DNA from 2 places in the Paraburkholderia sp. CHISQ3 genome. Region 1 is predicted to be linked to the other one. Evidence: predicted binding sites of a transcription regulator. Region 1 holds the regulator's gene; the other holds the start of a gene.
The links. Region 1 encodes FliA, which starts transcription of late flagellar genes. Its sites were predicted from a motif close to CTAAAGTTTNNNNNNNNNNNGCCGNTA; they were not measured.
Positions count from the first base shown of each region.

Region 2: M0D65_RS04630 (DUF4088 family protein) is a predicted target of FliA. The motif match lies at 2,388-2,414, and genes of this name have one in related genera.

Region 1 is NZ_JALPRG010000011.1:231,109-241,015, forward strand. Features, by position in the region: gene flhB (flagellar biosynthesis protein FlhB) at 1-1,066, shown strand, start outside; gene flhA (flagellar biosynthesis protein FlhA) at 1,063-3,165, shown strand; gene flhF (flagellar biosynthesis protein FlhF) at 3,344-5,122, shown strand; gene M0D65_RS25025 (MinD/ParA family protein) at 5,115-5,984, shown strand; gene M0D65_RS25030 (RNA polymerase sigma factor FliA) at 6,010-6,744, shown strand; gene M0D65_RS25035 (hypothetical protein) at 7,228-8,349, shown strand; gene M0D65_RS25040 (hypothetical protein) at 8,870-9,211, shown strand; gene M0D65_RS25045 (hypothetical protein) at 9,208-9,618, shown strand; gene M0D65_RS25050 (flagella synthesis protein FlgN) at 9,684-9,907, opposite strand, start outside.
Region 2 is NZ_JALPRG010000002.1:203,648-213,554, forward strand. Features, by position in the region: gene M0D65_RS04610 (CreA family protein) at 1-256, shown strand, start outside; gene M0D65_RS04615 (AraC family transcriptional regulator) at 332-1,162, shown strand; gene M0D65_RS04620 (AzlC family ABC transporter permease) at 1,373-2,044, shown strand; gene M0D65_RS04625 (AzlD domain-containing protein) at 2,041-2,364, shown strand; gene M0D65_RS04630 (DUF4088 family protein) at 2,581-3,339, shown strand; gene M0D65_RS04635 (ATP-dependent helicase) at 3,360-5,471, opposite strand; gene M0D65_RS04640 (hypothetical protein) at 5,734-5,988, opposite strand; gene M0D65_RS04645 (hypothetical protein) at 6,030-6,497, opposite strand; gene M0D65_RS04650 (RNA-binding S4 domain-containing protein) at 6,794-7,012, shown strand; gene M0D65_RS04655 (MATE family efflux transporter) at 7,203-8,639, shown strand; gene M0D65_RS04660 (bile acid:sodium symporter family protein) at 8,997-9,907, shown strand, end outside.

The DNA.
Region 1 (9,907 bases):
GGCCGGGCCGATCGCCACGCATCTGCGCGCGATGCTGCGCACCTCATTCACGTTCGATCACACGGCTGTCTTCGATTCGCACCAGATGATGAGCGGCGCGGCCGTCGCAGGCCGCGAGGGTCTCTATGCGCTTGCGCCCGTGCTCGGACTGACCGGTGCCGCCGCATTGTTCGCACCGATGGCGCTGGGCGGCTGGCTGATCTCGAGCAAATCGCTCGAACCGAACTTCGGCCGGCTGAATCCGCTCACCGGCCTCGGTCGCATTTTCTCGATCAACGGTCCGATCCAGCTTGGGTTGTCGCTTGCGAAGACGCTGGTGGTGGGACTGGTGGGCGGCATAGCGGTCTGGCAGCGGCGCGACGAGATAATCGCGCTCTGTACGCAGCCGCTCGATGTCGCGCTCGCCAACGCGGGCCACCTGATCGCCGTGTGCTGCGCCATGACGGTCGCGGGCATGTTGCTCGTGGCCGCGCTCGACGTGCCGTATCAACTCTGGCAGTTCCAGAAGAAACTCCGCATGAGCAAGGATGAAGTGAAGCGCGAACACCGCGAGAACGAAGGCGACCCGCTGGTGAAGGGGCGCATCCGTTCGCAGGCGCGCGCGCTGGCACGCCGCCGGATGATGTCCGAGGTGCCGAAGGCCGATGTTGTCGTGACGAACCCGACGCACTTCGCGGTCGCGCTGAAATACACCGACGGCGAGATGCGCGCACCGAAAGTGGTGGCGAAGGGCGTGAATCTCGTCGCGTTGCGTATCCGCGAGATCGCCGCCGAACACAACGTACCGTTGCTCGAAGCGCCGCCGCTCGCGCGGGCGCTTTATCACAACGTCGATCTGAACCGCGAGATTCCGGGCGCGCTGTACGGCGCGGTCGCCGAAGTGCTCGCGTGGGTCTATCAGTTGCGTCGCTTCAATACCGAAGGCGGTATTGCACCGACGGTGCCCACGAGCTTCGACGTGCCCGCCGAACTCGACAAGGGCGCCATCTCCGACGATGAAGCCGCTGAAGAAGCCGCCGAAGCGCTCGCAAAAGAAGACGAAACCCGACGCGGAGGCCGCGCATGAACACGCGCGCCGGTTTCCTCTCGCGACGGCCCGACGTGCTGGCCGGCACCAACCTGCGGGCGCTAGCCGGGCCGGTGCTGATCTGCATGATCCTCGGCATGATGATCCTGCCGTTGCCGCCGTTCCTGCTCGACTTGCTGTTCACGTTCAACATCGCGCTGTCGGTGATGGTGCTGCTCGTCAGCATGTACACGATGAAGCCGCTCGATTTCGCCGCGTTCCCGAGCGTGCTGCTGTTCTCGACGCTGCTGCGCCTGTCGCTGAACGTCGCATCGACACGCGTCGTGCTGCTCGAAGGTCACACCGGTCCAGATGCAGCCGGGCAGGTGATCGAGGCGTTCGGACATTTCCTCGTGGGCGGCAATTTCGCGGTCGGCATTGTCGTGTTCATCATCCTGATGGTGATCAACTTCATGGTGATCACGAAGGGTGCGGGCCGCATCGCCGAAGTGTCGGCGCGCTTCACGCTCGATGCGATGCCTGGCAAGCAGATGGCCATCGACGCCGACCTCAACGCCGGTCTCGTCAACGAAGAACAGGCCAGGAAGCGACGCCTCGAAGTCGCGCAGGAAGCCGAGTTCTACGGCTCGATGGATGGAGCGAGCAAGTTCGTGCGCGGCGATGCGATCGCCGGGCTGCTGATCATGGTGATCAATATTCTCGGCGGGTTGATCGTCGGGATGGCGCAGCACGGCATGGACTTCGCTTCGGCGGGCAAGACCTATACGCTGCTCACGATCGGCGATGGCCTTGTCGCGCAGATTCCGTCGCTGGTCATTTCGACGGCGGCCGGCGTAATCGTGTCACGCGTCGCGACCAACGAAGACATCGGCACGCAGCTCACCGGCCAGCTGTTCACGAACCCGCGCGTGCTGATGATCACCGGCAGCATTCTCGTGCTGATGGGGCTGATTCCCGGCATGCCGCACTTCGCGTTCCTGCTGCTCGGCGGCGGCGCGATCCAGCTCGGCCGCGTGATGAGCAAGCGCGCGGCGGACCGCAAGGGCGCGTCGGCACTGGTCGATGTCATACCGGCCGCGATGACGCCGGTCGAGAACAGCGAAGCGAGCTGGGAAGACGTGACGCTGATCGACACGCTCGGTCTCGAAGTGGGCTACCGGCTGATCCCGCTCGTCGACAAGAACTCCGACGGCGAACTGCTCAAGCGGATCAAGAGCATCCGCAAGAAATTCGCGCAGGAAATCGGCTTCCTGCCGCCCGTGATTCACATTCGCGACAACCTGGAACTGCGCCCGAACGGCTACCGGATTGCGTTGAAGGGCGTCGAGGTCGGCATCGGCGAGGCGTATCCGGGCCAGTGGCTCGCGATCAATCCAGGCCAGGTCACCGCGGCGCTGCCGGGCACACCGACGCAAGACCCGGCGTTCGGCCTGCCAGCCATCTGGATCGATACGAACATGCGCGAACAGGCGCAGGTGTACGGCTATACGGTCGTCGATTCGAGCACTGTCGTCGCGACGCATCTGAATCACCTCGTTGTCACGCACGCGTCCGAACTGCTGGGTCGGCAGGAAGTGCAGGTGCTGATCGAGCGGATGTCGAAGGACACGCCGTCGCTCGTCGAAGACCTCGTGCCGAAGACGATCTCGCTGACCACGCTGCAGAAGGTGCTGCAAAGCCTGCTGGAAGAGGGCGTGCCGATCCGCGACATGCGCACGATCCTCGAAGCGCTCGCCGAGCACGCAGCGAAGATGCCCGATGCCCACGATCTCACTGCCGTCGTGCGGCTCGCGCTTGGCCGAGCGATTACGCAGCAGTGGTTCCCGGGCAGCGGCGACATGCAGGTGATGGGCCTCGATTCGAATCTCGAACGGGTGCTGTCGCAGGCGCTCGCGACCGGTGCGAACCCCGGCCTCGAACCGGGCCTCGCCCACACGCTGCTCACCGAAACGCAGAAGGCGATGACGCGCCAGCAGAACCTCGGGCTCGCGCCGGTGCTGCTCGTCCAGCATTCGTTGCGCGCGATGCTCGCGCGTTTCCTGCGTCGCAGCCTGCCGCAACTGAAAGTGCTGTCGTATGCGGAAGTGCCCGACACCCGGACCATCAAGGTCGTCAACCTGATCGGCGCGCACGGCTGAGCGAGACTGACCACGGCGGCGGCACTGCTGCCGCTACCGCCGCCGATCAGTCGAATTGCCCGCCTTTCCCCTTCCTTATCCATCGATCGTCACTCGACACCTTTGGCAATAATCGTTGTCATGGGAAGCGGTATGTGAGGGTACGTGGCCGCTCCGTTCATCTCGCCGGGAGTCCAGCTTGAACATCCGAAAATTTATCGGCGCCACCACCCGCGACGCGCTGCGTCTCGTGCGCGAGGCGCTGGGTCCGGACGCCGTCGTGCTGTCGAACCGCACGGTCGACGACGGCACCGTCGAGATCGTCGCGCTGGCCGACAGCGAGCTGGCTTCGATCAAGCCTGGTGCTGCGGCACCGGCTGCCGCCGCAGTGACGGCACCGCGTGCGGCTGTGACCTCGAGCGCAACACCGGGCGCCGCATTGGCGAATCCGTACGCGAGCGGCATGCCGGATGTGTTCTCGTCGGTATTCGGCGCGAGTCCCGAAGCGGGCACCGAGCGTATGTCGAACGACCATGCCGACGCCCAGCCCGTCACTGCAATACGAGCACCGGCTGCTCGTGCTGAAGCTACGCGTAGCAAAGACGCCGCTGCCGCGCCGCGCACGCTCGCGGAATCGAACCCCTGGCTTATCGATCACGCACGTAAAGTCGCGGTTCAGGCCGAGCATGGCGCGATGACGCCGGCTGTTGCGATGGCGAAGGGCCTGGGCACACCGGGCGAACTGCAAACGCCTACCGAAACATCGCGTGCCGAGACACCGGAATGGGCTCGTGAAGGCGCTCAGCTAGCCGCGCGCCGCGCTGCGCAACGGGCAGGCATACCGACCACAGCGGCCACAGCGGCCGCTGACGAAGCGCGCCGTATGCCGAACCCGCCGGCTCCATCTTCTGCATCGATTGCATCCACTGCGTCGACCGCGTTTTCCGCCGGCACTGCGGCATCGATGACCGAAGCGATCAACCAGCGCGTCGAGCAGATCGTCAACGACACCGTGATGCACGAACTCGCGTCGATGCGCGGGATGATGGAAGAGCACTTCACCGGCCTGCTGTGGGCGGACCGCCAGCGCCGCGGACCGACACACGCCGCGTTGACCAAACACCTGTTCGCCGCCGGCTTCTCGGCACAGCTCGTGCAGATGATGATCGACAACATGCCGGAGACCGACGGCATGGAAGCCGGCATGAACTGGGTCCGCTCGGTACTCGCGACGAACCTGCCGGTGATGGAAAACGAAGACGAGCTGATGGAGCGCGGCGGCGTGTTCGCGCTGATGGGACCGACGGGAGTCGGCAAGACAACGACGACCGCAAAGCTCGCCGCACGCTGCGTGATGCGCTTCGGCGCGAGCAAGGTCGCGCTGCTCACCACCGACAGCTACCGGATCGGCGGTCACGAGCAACTGCGCATTTTCGGGAAGATTCTCGGCGTGTCCGTGCACGCGGTGAAGGACAGCGCCGATCTGCAACTCGCGCTGTCCGAGCTGCGCAACAAACACATCGTGCTGATCGACACGATCGGCATGAGCCAGCGCGACCGGCAGGTGGCTGACCAGATCGCGATGCTGTGCCGCGCCGGTCAGACGGTGCAGCGTCTGTTGCTGCTGAACGCGACCTGTCATGGCGACACGCTGAACGAAGTCGTGCAGGCGTATCAGCGTGCGCCGGACCAGCAGCCGCTCGCCGGTTGCATCCTGACCAAGCTCGACGAAGCGACCAACCTGGGCAGCACGCTCGATACGGTGATCCGTTACCGCTTGCCCGTGCATTACGTGTCGACCGGACAGAAGGTGCCGGAGAACCTCTACGTTGCGACGAAGAAATTCCTGATCAAGAGCGCGTTCTGCATTCCGCGCGACAGCTCGCCTTTCGTGCCGCAGGACGACGACATTCCGCCGCTGCTGTCAGCGCTGTCGGCGCGTTCGACGGCCGATATGCACGAGGTCCGCTTTGGATAAACGTGTGCCCGATCAGGCGGAAGGGCTACGCAGGCTGCTCGCCGGTGGTCGCGCGCGCGTGATTTCAGTGACTGGCGGTTCGCCGCGGGCGGGGGCGACGACAACGGTCCTCAACCTCGCAACGGCACTCGCCGAGCAGGGCAAGGATGTGCTCGTGATCGACGAGTGTTCCGGCGAGGGCTCGATCAGCTCGACGCTCGGCGGGGTGCGCTGCACGGGCAGTTTCATCGAAGTTGCACGCGGCGAACTGCCGCTCGAGCGCGCGGTATTGCGGCATCCGCTGGGCTTTGGCGTGCTGGCTGCGTCGCGGGCGAATCGCGAGGGCTGCACGCCGTCGCAGCTTGCCGCGATGGTCGACGGTTGCGCCGACATCGTGCTGATCGATGCGCAGCTCGGTCGCGAGGGCGCGTTGTCGGCGCTGGCGCTGCAGGCGCACGACGTGATGATTGTGATGCGGGTCGCCGCGCAGTCGATCACCGAGACCTATGCGTGCCTGAAGCGGCTGCACTACGCGCATGCGATCGCGCAGTTTCGTGTGGTAGTGAATCACGTGCAAAGCATCGACGATGCGCGCACCGCGTTCGACAACCTCGCGGGGGTGGCGGGGCGTTATCTGTCGGTGGCGCTGGAGGCGGCCGGCTGCATCGCCGCCGATGTGCGGATCGTGCGGGCGCTCGAACTGTCGCGCTGTGTGGTCGATGCGTTCCCGTCGACACCGGCGGCGCGCGGCTACCGGCACCTCGCCGCGCAATTGCAGTACTGGCCGATGCGGCCAGCGATGTCGTCGCGCGCGCCGTGGCCGGCGAGCGCGACCGTAACAGCGGCGCAACACGCCGACCAACCGTCCGCGCAGCACGCCTGAAGGCGCCACGGACAAGGGGAGCACGATGTACAACGCGCAGGGAAAGATCTCCCAGGCCGACGTCCTGACCAAATACGCGCCGCTCGTCAGGCGGCTCGGTCTGCAGCTCGTGGCCAGGATGCCGGCGAGCGTCGATCTCGACGATCTGATCCAGGCCGGCATGATCGGCTTGCTCGATGCGGCGAGTCGTTACAAGGAAGATCAGGGCGCGCAGTTCGAAACCTACGCGAGCCAGCGGATTCGCGGCGCGATGCTCGACGAGCTGCGCAGCAACGACTGGCTGCCGCGCAGCCTGCGCCGCACGTCGCGCGAAGTCGAGGCGGCGGTGCATCGGGTCGAGCAACGTCTCGGACACTCGGCCAGCGAAGCGGAGATCGCCGATCATCTGAACATGCCGCTCGACGAATACCAGTCGATGCTGCAGGACCTGCACGGTAGCCAGCTGATTTACTACGAAGACTTCGATCGGTCCGCTGAGGATGAGCCGTTTCTCGATCGCTATTGCGTCGATCATTCGGATCCGTTGTCGGCGTTGCTTGACGATAGTTTGCGTACGGCGCTGATTGAGGCGATCGATCGGTTGCCCGAACGCGAGAAGCTGCTGATGTCGCTTTACTACGAGCGCGGGATGAATCTGCGCGAGATTGGGGCGGTGATGGAGGTGAGCGAGTCGCGGGTGTGTCAGTTGCATAGCCAGGCGGTTGCGCGGTTGCGGACGCGCTTGCGGGAGATGGCGTGGGCGAATGCGGAGGCGGGGTGAGGGGCGGTTAAGTCGCGTCGTCGTGCAATAAACAGGTGTTCCCGCGCCTGGCGAATGGCTCGTCAATCAATAGTCTGTCGTACAGGTTAGTACTCGATATGCTGCCTTCGAACGTTTCTACGTCGACAGGCAGTAGTCAGTCACATCAATCTTCCTGATCTACTCTCCTGCGCACTGCACTCTGCGACGTCACACAGAGTAGCTAAAACACGCAGTGCGAAATTGCGCGTCGTACGTCTATGGAAAATTCAATTTCATTACACGTATAGCGTTAACGCAATGCGGACCATAAATAAGTTTTACTTTTCGATTCTCCATCGCACCGCCATTGTGTGAGCCGTAAAGCGGATCAGATGGCGATTTCTTAAGGTTTCTTAAGGAATCGTTTTTTGCCAGTCGCCGATCGAGAGCGCAAGAAGCTTGAAGACTCACGCCGCTCCATGGACCGACGGTCAGACCAATAAACGAAATGGAGACGAAGACATGGAAAAGCGCCTGGCAACTTTGATGTTGCTCGCCGTGACTGCATTGACCGGCTGCGGAGGTGGAGACGACATTAGCGCACCGATACCGCCGAAGCTGCTCACAAACATCGCCGTGCCCAATGCTTCGAGTCCACCATTCAGTTTTGACATTGGCTACGTCGAGGCCGGCAAGTACTTTCTCTCCGACCGCAATAACAAGGCAGTCGATGTCGTGGACACTCAATCGAACACGTTGCTCGCGCAGATCGTGGGGCCGTTCATCGGTGCCGGTGCCACGACAAACGAATCCGGTCCCGACGGAATCGTAGGTATCACCGGTACGAACACGATCTATGTCGGCGACGTGGACTCGGTCAAGGTAATCGATACGGCTGCGCAGAAGACGGTCAACACAATCGTCATCAGCAATTCCGGATCGCGCGTCGATGAGGGCTGCTACGATCCCGACGATCATCTCGCGATGTTTGCGAACCCCGGAGACTCGCCGCCATTCGTCACGTTAATTTCGACGCTGACACAAACGGTGGTGACAAAGCTCTCTTTCAACGGTTCGTCCGGGCTCGAAGCGTGCGCCTATGATCCTGCCTCGAAGAGTTTTTTGATCAACAACGACGGAACTGCCGCCAATCCCGAAGGCGAGCTTGACGTCATCACGGCCAGCTCCGCGGTGGCGGGAAATCCTTCTGTCAGCAAGTCGTTTCCGCTAGGGAAATGCGCACCGGCGGGCATCGTGCTTGGTCCGAATAATGACGTGCTTGTTGGATGCGATCCGCCGGCCGGAGACCCGCTCATCACGTTGATCCTCGATCGTACGAGTGGCGCGATTCAAGCCAGCCTGCCGTTTGGCGGGGTGGACCAGGTTGGTTACGATCCGGCTTCCAACCGCTATTTCCTGCCGGCTCGACACTACGTCACGAGCGGCATCGCTGCAGCGTCAGGATTTAGCCCGCAGATGGCCGTAATCGATGGCGCGTCACGGCGGTTGCTCGTCAAGATTCCGGTGGGCACCGGGGCGCACTCTGTCGCCATCGACAGCACGCTTGGGCAAGTGTATGTGCCGTTTCAACCAGGTGCGGCGGGATTTCCCAACGGGGGGATTTCGGTGTTTTCGACGCGCTAGTTTTACAGCGTATCGGCCGGACCGCTAGCAACGGTCGCGGTCGTATCCGTGTCGACAGGGGGCAATGAATGGCCGACCAGCGGCTGCCTGGTAAACGGTAAAAGCGCGGCCGTAGTGTTCATGCCAGGATCAGACAGCAGATGCCGAGGAAAACCACACGTGCTTGTATGTAACGACGGCTGTTTCGTCCGGCGCGCGCTCTGCCGTTAGCCAGACAGACCGGACTGACCATGCCGCGCTGGAATCGGGCTCCGTCGCGAAGTGATCATTCGTCGAGGCACCGCCGACACAAGGAATGAACCCGCCGACGGAGTGAGGTGAAACCAGTATCGTTATTTAAATGCGATTCAAGCCTGCCTTTTAAGCACAGTTACCGGCCGTGAATGCGTCACAAGATCGTTTATTCCAGGACTCCATGTCATACTTTACGCATTGGCGTCCGTCCGCGGATCGTACAAACCTGAAGTGACAAAAAGAAACCATGAAAAGACCAATTTCACTAGGCATTCTCGGGTGGTTCATGATCGTTACCAGCGCGATCTCTCTTGTCGAATTGCCACTATCGCTGCGTAATCCCCTCGCTGTCGAAATGCTCAGTCGCAGTTTGCTGCCGGTGTGGGCGACGCTGGCAGTTGGATGCGTCTCCGCGCTGTTTAACATCGTTGCCGGCATTGGCGTGCTAAAGGGACATGCGTGGTCACGCACACTCTACGTTGCAGTAGCGGCGATTGGACTCGTGGTGTCGGGTATCTCCACGCCATTCAAGGGGCTGCTGATTCCCGGAGTGGTCTTACTCGCGATCTTTAGCTTTTTTCTCTATCGTCCCGCTGCCACGGCCTATTTTCATCGCGCTGACGCATGAATGTCTTTCGAAGAGTAATCGGCATCATCCTGCACAGCCTGGCGGGCTTCATTGTCTTTGGCGGGGAAATAGCCGCATTCATGGGTTCACCCGGTGAGAAGGCCAAGATAGGGATGGTCGGCAGTCTATTTATCATGGCCATGATCGTGTTCGGCATTGCAGTCGTCATCGGGAATTTCTCGAGACGGTTCGATCCTGTGGGTATTGCGATGTTGAGCGCTTCAGCGGGTACGGCTTTAACGGCAATCGGAGTGCTTTCGATGCTTTTGTCTCCCGAACTGATGGACATGCTTGCAAGGCAGGGAGCATCGTTTCGCATGGTCACGCAAAGCGTGGGAGAGGGTGCATTGCTGACAGTAGTCGTGGCTGCGTTGGGCTGGATGGTAATCCGGTTTCGAAACAAATAGCGGCACGTCCGCTGCATGAAGCAACGTGTTATTCCGCGCGGAGCTTCAGCGCTCTTGTTTAGTAACTAAACCCCATACGCCGGAATCCGCCCATCCGGCCCATAGAACGCCGGCTTCTCCGGCACGACAACCTGCAGCGCAGCGAGCGCCCGCTGGTTGTAGTCCATCCGCGTGCGGATCAACATGCCATTCGTCGTGTTGGCGTTCCAGGCACGCTGCGCCGCCTGGCGCAACAGCGACCACTGCGCGGCAATCTGCGCATCGCCATCCGCCGCCAGCTCGATACCAC
Region 2 (9,907 bases), on a different contig from region 1:
AGACCCGACCGAAGCGTCGATTGCCTGCCGCCAGATCGGCGCGATCCATTTCAACGGATCGCTCAAGCAGCAGGACGATGTGTTCACCGAGCGCATGTCGTTCGTGTTCAAGACGCTGCACGTCGTGCGCGTCGTCGATGCGAAACGCAATACGCTCGTGTATCTGACCTATAGCGACCGGATCGCGACCGGCAGTGCGAAGAACAGCGTCACGGCCGTGCCGCTGCCGGCGGGCACGACGATCCCGATGAAGTAGGCACTGCCCTGTCATGCGGCCACGCAGCCGCGCTAAAACCCGCGCTAAACTGGCAGGCCAAGCCGGATTGCCATCATGACCGTCACCCGTTTCCGCGATTCCGCCCACTACTGGCGCACGCCGCTTCTGCCCGGCGCGGATCTCGTCACCGCCGAATATCGCGATCACGCGTTCACGCCGCACTGGCACGACGCCTATACGATCCCGGTGATCGAGGCCGGCGCGGAGTGCTACGACTATCGCGGCACGCACTATGTCGCCGAGGCCGGCAGCGTGCCGGTCATCAATCCCGGCGAACTGCACACCGGCGCGCGTGCGGTCGAGGCCGGCTGGCGTTATCGCGTGATGTATGTGCCGGTCGATTTCATCCACGATCTGGCCACCGATATCGCCGGGCGCGTACAACCGCTGCCGTGGTTCGAGCCCGGCGTGATCCGCGACCCGGTCCTCGCCGACCGGCTGCGGCGCGCCCATCATCTGCTCGAAGAAAACGCCGCCGATCCGCTCGCCGCCGAAGCCGCGTTGCTCGACGCACTGTCGATGCTGCTCGTGCGCTACGGACGCACGCGGGCCGCTGCACAATCGGCGGGTTCCGACGACAACCGCGTCGCCACGATGAAAGACTGCCTCACCGGCGACCTCACCGCTCCGCTGACACTCGCGCAACTCGCCGACGCCGTGGGCCTGTCGCCGTTTCACGCCGCGCGTCTTTTCGCGCAGACCACGGGTCTGCCGCCGCACGCCTGGCGCAATCAGGTTCGTCTGCAACGCTCGCTCGCGCCGTTGCGGGCGGGCACATCGGTCGCCGACGTCGCGGCTGCCAGCGGCTTCACCGATCAGAGCCATTTCACGCGGCATTTCCGGCGCATGTTCGGCGTGCCGCCAGGACGCTGGCAAGGCGTCTGAAACAGAACCGACCGGCCTTCCCCCCCGGCGCTACGGCGCATCGCCGGCCCTCAGCGCACCTCGCACATACACCGCCCATACCGCAAGAACGTACAAGCGCACCCGCGTCCCGCACCGTTATGCTCGCTGGGACAGGAGGAAAGATTGACTCAATTGACTCAAACCCACCGCTTTCGCGAATTCACCGCCGGTACGCGCGATACCGTCCCGATGCTCGTCGGCGCTGCGCCGTTCGGCGTGATCTTCGGCACGCTGGTCGCATCGGGCCCGCTGCATCTGTGGCACGGGCAACTGATGTCGCTCGTCGTATTCGCCGGTTCGGCGCAGTTCATCGCGCTCGGCCTGATCGCCGGTCATGCGGGCTTCGCCGTGGTCTGGGCGACGACGCTGATCGTGAATCTGCGCCACATGCTGTATAGCGCCACGCTCGCTCCGCACGTCGCCCATCTGCCGATGCACTGGCGCTGGACCCTCGGCGGCCTGCTCACCGACGAGGTCTTCGCCGTCGCCTGGGCGCACTACCGGCTGCATCCGCCGGGGACGGTCGGCCCGTACTATTTCCTGGGCTCGGGCCTGTCGATGTATATCAACTGGCAGATCTGGACACTCGCCGGTCTGCTGTTCGGCGCCGCGTTTCCGGGCCTGCAGTCGCTCGGCCTCGATTTCGCAATGGTCGCAACCTTCATCGCGATCGTCGTGCCGCAGCTCGTCGCAATTCGTTATGTCGCCGCCGCGGCAACGTCGGGTGCGCTCGCGTTCTTCTGGCAGGGTTGGCCGTACAAGCTCGGCTTGCTCGGCGCGGTATTCGCAGGCGTCGTGGTCGGCGTGCTGCTGTCGCGTCGCAGCGCATTGGGTCAGCAAACTACGGAGGTCAGCCAATGAACTACGTGATCCTGATTCTGGGCATGGCACTGATCACCTGGCTCATCCGTGCAACGGTCTTCCTGCTCGGCGACCGGCTCGTTTTCCCGCCGCTCGTGCGCACCGCGCTCGGCTTCGTGCCGGTCACCGTGCTGACCGCGATCATCGTGCCGATGGCCGTCTCGCCGCACGGCACCGAGGCCGAATTGACGTGGCGCAATCCGCAACTGGTCGGTGCGCTCGCGGCGATCGTCGTCAGTGCGCTCACGCGCCGCCCGCTGCTGACGATCGCAGTCGGCCTCGCTGTGTTCTTCCTGTGGCAAGGCGTGGTGCTTCGATAACCGGCCGCACGCGCCCAGGCGCGCTCAAGTTTTCCACCATCCCGCCGATATACCGTCGTAGTCCGCACACCGGACTCGCGTTCCCGCGCTCGCCTTCGAGACCCGCGCGGGAAGCAGAATGTCACCGCACCGGCATCGCTGCGCTTCGCTCCCGAGGAAAGAGCGGACCACAGCTTCCCAGCGGTGTCGCGCGCGGACGACCACACGGGATAAGACATGGGTCAGATCATCCTTACACTCAAGGACGAAACCATCGCGTCGCTGCGCAAGGATTTCGAAGCGTTTCTGCGCGTGTCGCTGAAGCTCGATCCACAGTTCGCAACGCCGTCGTTTGAGGATTTTTTGCGGGCGAAGCTGCTCGACAACATGGTGCCGCTGACCGAAAACGCGGTGCAGCGCATGCTCGCGGGCGGTCAGTACGCATGGGCCAAGCGCACGCTCGGCAAGGAGTTTCCGGACGTCGTCGCGATCCTGATGCGGCAGGCAACCGAATTCGGTTTCGGCTTTGCCGTGCGCACCGAATGGACCCCCGAAGAGCTCGCGAAGCAGGCCCGTAGCTGGGCAGCAGCGATCGTCGAGGAAGCGCAGGGCGACGCGTTAATGGTCGATCCACTCGCCACGCAGATCAAATCGGCGGCGCAGGATATTCAAACGCTCGAGGAAACCATGCAGACGCCCGCATGGCGGCTTGCTGAATCGCTGCGGCAGCGGGTGTACGAGGCGAAGGTCGCGTGTGAAGCAAGCGTAGGCAGCGCGGCGCGCGAAAAGCTCGGCGAGTTGCGCGGACTGCTGCGACTTGGCATCGCGCACGGCTCGTTCCAGAAGCAGGAAGCGCAGCAGATCATGGAGTATCTGCGGTTGCTCAAGCCGGAAATTTTCGTCGAGGAACCCTACGATATATTCGCGCGTCTCGCCGCGTGGCTGCGCAACTTCTTTACGCCGCCGCCCACGCGCACGCAGCGGCCGTCACGCTGAACACGCCCGAGCGCACCGCCTCACTCCCACATCTTGCGGAGCTTCGCCGCGATCTGTAGCTTCGCCTGCGCCGCGGCCGCGAGCCCGGCCGCAGTCGGTGCCGCGGGCGGCGCGACGTGCGGCCACGCATAGGCATCGAAGTGCGACATCAGATGCGCGGGAATGAAGCGCGTTCGCGACGCCCAGACGTGCCGGTCGCCGAGATGCGTCTGGTTGTGCACATAAAAACGCTGCGGCACGACGATATGCAGGTCTTCCTTGGCGCGCGTCATCGCCACGTAGAGCAGGCGCCGCTCCTCGTCGATTTCTTCTTCGCTGCCGGTGCCGAGATCCGACGGAATGCAGCCGTCCACGCCGTTCAGTACGAACACGTTGCGCCATTCCTGACCCTTCGCCGAATGGATCGTCGAGAGGATCAGATAGTCCTCGTCGAGTAGCGGCACGCCGGATTCATCGCTCGTGGCATCGGGTGGATCAAGCGTCAGCTCGGTCAGGAAACGCTCGCGCGATGGATATGTGCCCGCGATGCTTTCCATTTGCAGCACGTCCGCATGACGAATCGCCGCATCTTCGTGATTGCGTTCGAGATGCGGCTCGTACCAGCGCCGGATCAGTTCGAACTCGGCGGGCCACGGCGACTCGCGCCCGCATACCGTCGACATCAGCGCGGCAAACGGCTGCCAGTCTTCGAACGCACGCGCTGGTGGCGCGAAAGCCGCGAGCGCATCGGCCGTGCGTACACCCGCATGAGCAGCCACCTGATCCAGCACGCGCCCAGCAGTAGCCGGCCCGACCCCGGGCAGCAGTTGCATCACGCGAAACCCCGCGACCCGGTCGCGCGGATTCTCCGCCCAGCGCAGCACCGCCAGCATGTCCTTCACATGCACTGCATCGAGAAACTTCAGCCCGCCAAATTTCACGAACGGAATGTTGCGTCTCATCAGTTCGATTTCGAGCGCTGCACTGTGATGGGCCGCACGAAACAGCACGGCTTGGGCCTTCAGCGTCATGCCGCCTTCGCGCGCTTCGAGCACCTGCTCGACCACATAGCGGGCCTGTGCCGCTTCGTCCTCGACGGTGACGAGACGTGGGCGCTGCGCGGACGCCTTGTCGGTCCACAGGTTCTTCGTGAAGCGTTCGGCCGCGAGATCGATGACCGCGTTCGATGCGGCGAGGATCGGTTGTGTCGAGCGGTAGTTACGCTCGAGCGTCACCTGCTTCGCGGGCGGATCAAAATGCGTGGGGAAGTCGAGGATGTTGCGTATCGTCGCGCCGCGAAACGAATAGATCGACTGCGCGTCGTCGCCGATTACGGTCAGGCCACGCCCGTCGGGTTTCAGCGCGAGCAGGATCGACGCCTGCAGACGATTGGTGTCCTGGTATTCGTCGACGAGCACGTGATCGAAGCGGCTCGACAGATCGGCGGCGATGGATGGTTCGGCGGCGACGTAGGACCAGTACAGCAGCAGGTCGTCGTAGTCGAGCACGCTTTGCTTCTGCTTCGCGTCGACGTAGGCGGCGAACAGCATGCGCAGGTCTGCTTCCCATTCGCAGCACCACGGAAACGCCTGAGCCAGCACGTCCGCGAGCGTGGCACCGGTGTTCACGACGCGCGAGTAGATCGCGAAGCAGGTGCTCTTGGATGGAAAGCGCCGCTCCTTCGCGGACAGGCCGAGTTCGTGGCGCACGAGATTCATCAGGTCGGCGGAATCTTCGCGATCGTTGATCGTGAACGCCGGCGACAGGTCGATCCGCTCGGCGTATTCGCGCAGCAGCCGCGCGCCGACGCTATGGAACGTGCCGGACCACGTCAGGCCCTGCGCGGCCACCGCACGCGTGCCGAGCGCAGCACCCGCGATGCGTGTCACGCGCCGGGTCATTTCCTGCGCGGCACGGCGCGAAAAGGTCAACAGCAGAATGCGCCGCGGGTCGGCGCCCTTCACGATCAGCTGCGCGACGCGGTGCGCGAGCGTATTGGTCTTGCCGGACCCCGCGCCAGCGATGACCAGCAGCGCGCCCGGCGGCTGGGTTGCATCGGCGGTGCCGTACTCGACGGCTTCGCGCTGCGCGTCGTTGAGCTTCGCGAGCCAGGCGGCGGTGTTGGGTAGCGGGGAATCGGCGACGGAGAGCACGGTAGGCAGTGGCGAGAGTGGTGAGAGTGGTGAGCGACGGATACTGTATATCCATACAACCTTCGGCGGCAAGCGCCCTATTTCCTGAGCCGTCGCCGGCCGCTTGCCCGACGACGCAACCACACGCGATGCAAGGCCATCCAGCCCGCGAACACGGGCGCAAAAAAGCGGCCCGGACACTGACGTGCTCCGGGCCGCTCGTGGCACATGCGTGACGCGAAGGAGAAAGCTCAGACTTCAAGCGGCTTCTCCCCGCACCTCGCTATTCCTTCTTCGCGTCCTTCTCTTTCGCGTCGGCGGTCGCCTTGTCTGCGTCGGCTTGCGCGTCGGCCTGCTGTTTGTCGGCCTTCGCCTGCGCGACCGAGGTTTTATGGTCCGCCTTCGCCTGGGCCTTCGCCGCCTTTTTATCGGCATGCGTCGTGGGCTCCGACACCGGATCGTGCGACTGCGCGACGGCTGCCGCCGACAGGCAACCTGCGACCAGCGCCACACCGAGCGTACTAATCAGCTTGTTCATGAATGGGTTCCTCCTTTGCATGACGGTGAGCATCGCGCGGCTTAGTGCTGCCCGCTATCCGGGCCTGGCGTCGCAGCTTGAGCCGGCGTGCCCTTCATGTCGGCCTTCATCTCGTTGTTCGCGGCCTGCTTGTCGGCCTTGCGATTCACCTTCGCGTCATGCACCTGCTGCTTGTACTCGGTCTTCGATGCCTTCTTCGAAGCGCTGTAGTTGGCATTCGCCTGCGCGTCGGCGTTACGCTTTTGCACCAGCGGGTCAGTCGGGCTGGAAGCGGTCAGGCGCTGCGGAGCGGGCGTGACGGGCTGCTCGATACCGGCGGCGGCCGGTGCGGCGGGCGGCATTTCACCACCCTGCCCACCACCCTGCGCGGCCGGCGCCTGCATCTGTGCCTGACCCGCGACATCAGGGGCCGGCGGCGCGGCGGTCTGCGCCAGTGCGGCGCCGGTAGCGAGCGTGCTCAACGCGGCGGTCAGGGCGGTACCGATCAGTAGCGAACGAATCTGAGTCATGGCTATCCTCTCCAAGGTTGTCGCGATCGGGCGTTGTAGCCACTGGCCCTCGGCGCCAGCGACACCCGATCGTTTCTGTGAACCGCCGCAAAAGCGCAGCAGTTATTCCCACAGACGGACCGTATCGAGTGAAGTTCGCGAAAAACAGGCAGTGTTACGGAACGTTTCATTTCCTGACATCTGCATAACATCTGCTTGCATTTGCCGGTGAGACCGCACAAAGCCGCTTGGGACAAGCATCCGTCCGGCGTCTGGCTTATGATGCGAACCCGTTCCGCTTTCCAGTCGCACACGCCATGCCCAACCTCGATTTCACGCTGACCGGCGACTACGTCGAGTTGCACAATCTCCTGAAGATCACAGGCCTCGCGGACAGCGGCGGCTCCGCCAAGGTGCGTGTCGCCGCCGGCGAAGTGCTGGTCGACGGCCAGGTCGAACTGCGCAAAACGTGCAAAATCCGCGCGGGCCAGGTCGTGCTGCTGGGCGACACGCGCATCGCGGTACACGAGGCGTAGCGGGCGCAAACTTCGCCAGCGTGCGGCGCGCCTTCAGCCTCCTCGCCAAACCCGCACCAAAAGTGTGCCTGTTGATCGACAACGGAGCGCGCAGGCAATAAGCTGTCATCTTGTCAGCTTCAGCGGAAAACACTGATCAATCACGACACCGGCGTCGCCCGTGTCGTCCGCTTCTATTTGCAGGCCAACCATGACCCACACCGGCCAACCCCAACCGGGCCGTTCCGCCTTTTCGCGCGCCGTCTCGGCGCCCCCGTCGCTGTCGCGCCATGCCGCCGACACCGCTCGTCTCGCCGCACCGCTTGCCATTGCGCAGCTCTCGCAGATGGCGATGAGCGTGACCGATACCGTGCTGCTCGGCTCGCTCGGCGCCGATGCGCTCGCAGCCGGCGGCCTCGGCGCGAATCTGTTCTTCACCGTGGTCACGCTGCTGCAGGGCGTGCTGACCTCGGTCAGTGTCAGCGTCTCGCATGCGCGCGGCGCCCAGGCCGAAGACCGCGTGCCGCACATCTACTGGACCGGCTTCCTGTTATCCGTGCTGCTGTCGATACCGGCGTTCGTGCTGCTGTCGTTCGCGACGCCGATCCTGCTCGCGTTCGGCGAGCCGGCCTTGCTCGCGCACAACATCGGCGAATACACGGGCGTGCTGCGCTGGGCGACGCTCGGCAGCCTGATCGGGATCGGATTGATGCGCTCGTTCCTGCCCGCCATCGGCGCAGCCAAGCGCCTGCTGTGGGTGTCGCTGGGTGGGGTGTTCGTCAACGGCTTTCTGAACTACGGGCTGATTCACGGTGCGTGGGGATTGCCGCGTCTGGGCTTTCTCGGGTCCGCGACTGCGACCACGTTCACGGTCTGGACGTCCGCTCTGATACTGATGGCGCTGCTGCATCTGCGCCCGCGCTTTCGCCACTTCGCAGTCGCGACACGCCCGAGCGTGCCGTTGATGAGCGAGCTGTTCGGCATCGGCTGGCCGGTCGCGATTACGTACGGCGTCGAAACGATGCTGTTTCTCACAACCGGCCTGATGATCGGCGTGCTCGGCGAATCGTCGCTGGCTGCGCACCAGATCGCATTGAACGTCGCGTCGGTCGCCTTCATGGTGCCGCTGTCGATCGGTCAGGCGGCAAACGTACGCGTCGGCTTCTGGACCGGCGCGCAGCAACCGCTCGCGGCCCGGCACGCGGGCTTCGTCGCGCTGGCGCTCGGGGTCGGCTTCATGACGCTGTCGGGTCTCGTGCTGATCCTGGCGCCGCATGCGATCGTCGGGCTGTACCTGCATCTCGACGATCCGCGCAACGCCGCGACCGTGCAGCTCGCCACCTCGCTGCTCGGTGTTGCGGCGCTGTTCCAGATCGTCGATGGCATGCAGACGGTCGGCTCCGGTTGTCTGCGCGGACTGAAGGACACACGCATCCCGATGATCGCCGCCGCAATCGGCTACTGGGGCATCGGCTTTCCGACCGGCTACACGCTGGCGTTCCACTTCGGCTTCGGCACACGCGGACTGTGGTGGGGACTTGCGGCCGGACTCGCGAGCGTCGCACTGCTGATGACGCTGCGCTTTCACAAGCTGAGCCTGCGCAACGTACGGATGGCTGCGGCAGCATCGTCGCATCCCGCGTCGTGAGCTAAGCAAAGCACGCGATCTTGGTTGGGGCCGATGAGTGGCCGCGCTACGATGAAGCCGTCTTACTTTGACACTCCTCTGACAGGGTTTTAACCCGCGCACTGCGCGGGTTTCTTTTTTGTGCGCCCGTTCACCGTGCCGGCCATCTGCCGCGTCGACGGTAAAATGCGCGGCGGGTTGCCTGCGTGCATCCCGCTGCGCATCTCACGAGGATGTGCTGACGCGCGTGGCACGTTCACCCTCGCCATACGCCCGCCGCACGATCCGCAATACCGCGATCCCATACACATCGCACGCAACAACCGCGTGCCGCGCACCATCGCTCCCAACATAAAACAGAACCAAGGACCACCTGTCATGCTCGCCCGGGTTACCCGTCTCTTTCCGCTGTGGGCTGTACTCGTTTCGCTCGCCGCCTATTTTTCGCCGGCATCGGTAAGCGGCATCGCGCCGCACGTCACCACCCTGCTCACCATCATCATGCTGGCGATGGGCGTCACGCTATCGGTAGCGGACTTTCAGCGCGTGTTCACGCGGCCCGCGCCGGTCGTCGCCGGCATCGTGCTGCATTACCTCGTGATGCCGCTCGCCGCATGGGCAATCGCGAAAGCGCTGCGGATGCCGCCCGATCTCACGGCCGGCATGGTGCTCGTCGGTAGCGTGGCGAGCGGCACGGCATCGAACGTCATGATCTATCTCGCGCGCGGCGACGTCGCGCTGTCGGTCACGATCAGCGCACTGTCGACGCTCGTCGGCGTGTTCGCAACACCGCTGCTCACGCGCCTCTATGTGGACGCATCGATTGCCGTCGATGTGCGCGGCATGCTGCTCAGCATCCTGCAGATCGTCGCCGTGCCGATCGCTGTCGGTCTCGTGATCAATCATCTGTTCGGCCGCATCGTGCGCAAAATTGAGCCCGTGCTGCCGCTTATTTCGATGGTCGCGATCCTGCTGATCATCGCGGCGGTGGTCGGCGGTACGCAAAAGAGCATCGCCTCGGTTGGGCTCGTCGTGATGCTCGGCGTGGTTCTGCATAACGGCATTGGTCTGCTCGGCGGCTATTGGGGCGGCCGGCTGCTCGGCTTCGACGAATCGGTCTGCCGTACGCTCGCGATCGAAGTCGGCATGCAGAACTCCGGTCTTGCCGCGACGCTCGGCAAACTCTATTTCACGCCGATCGCCGCCTTGCCCGGCGCGCTGTTCTCGGTGTGGCACAACCTGTCGGGCTCGCTACTTGCTGGCTACTGGGCGGGCCGCCCAGCGCGCGG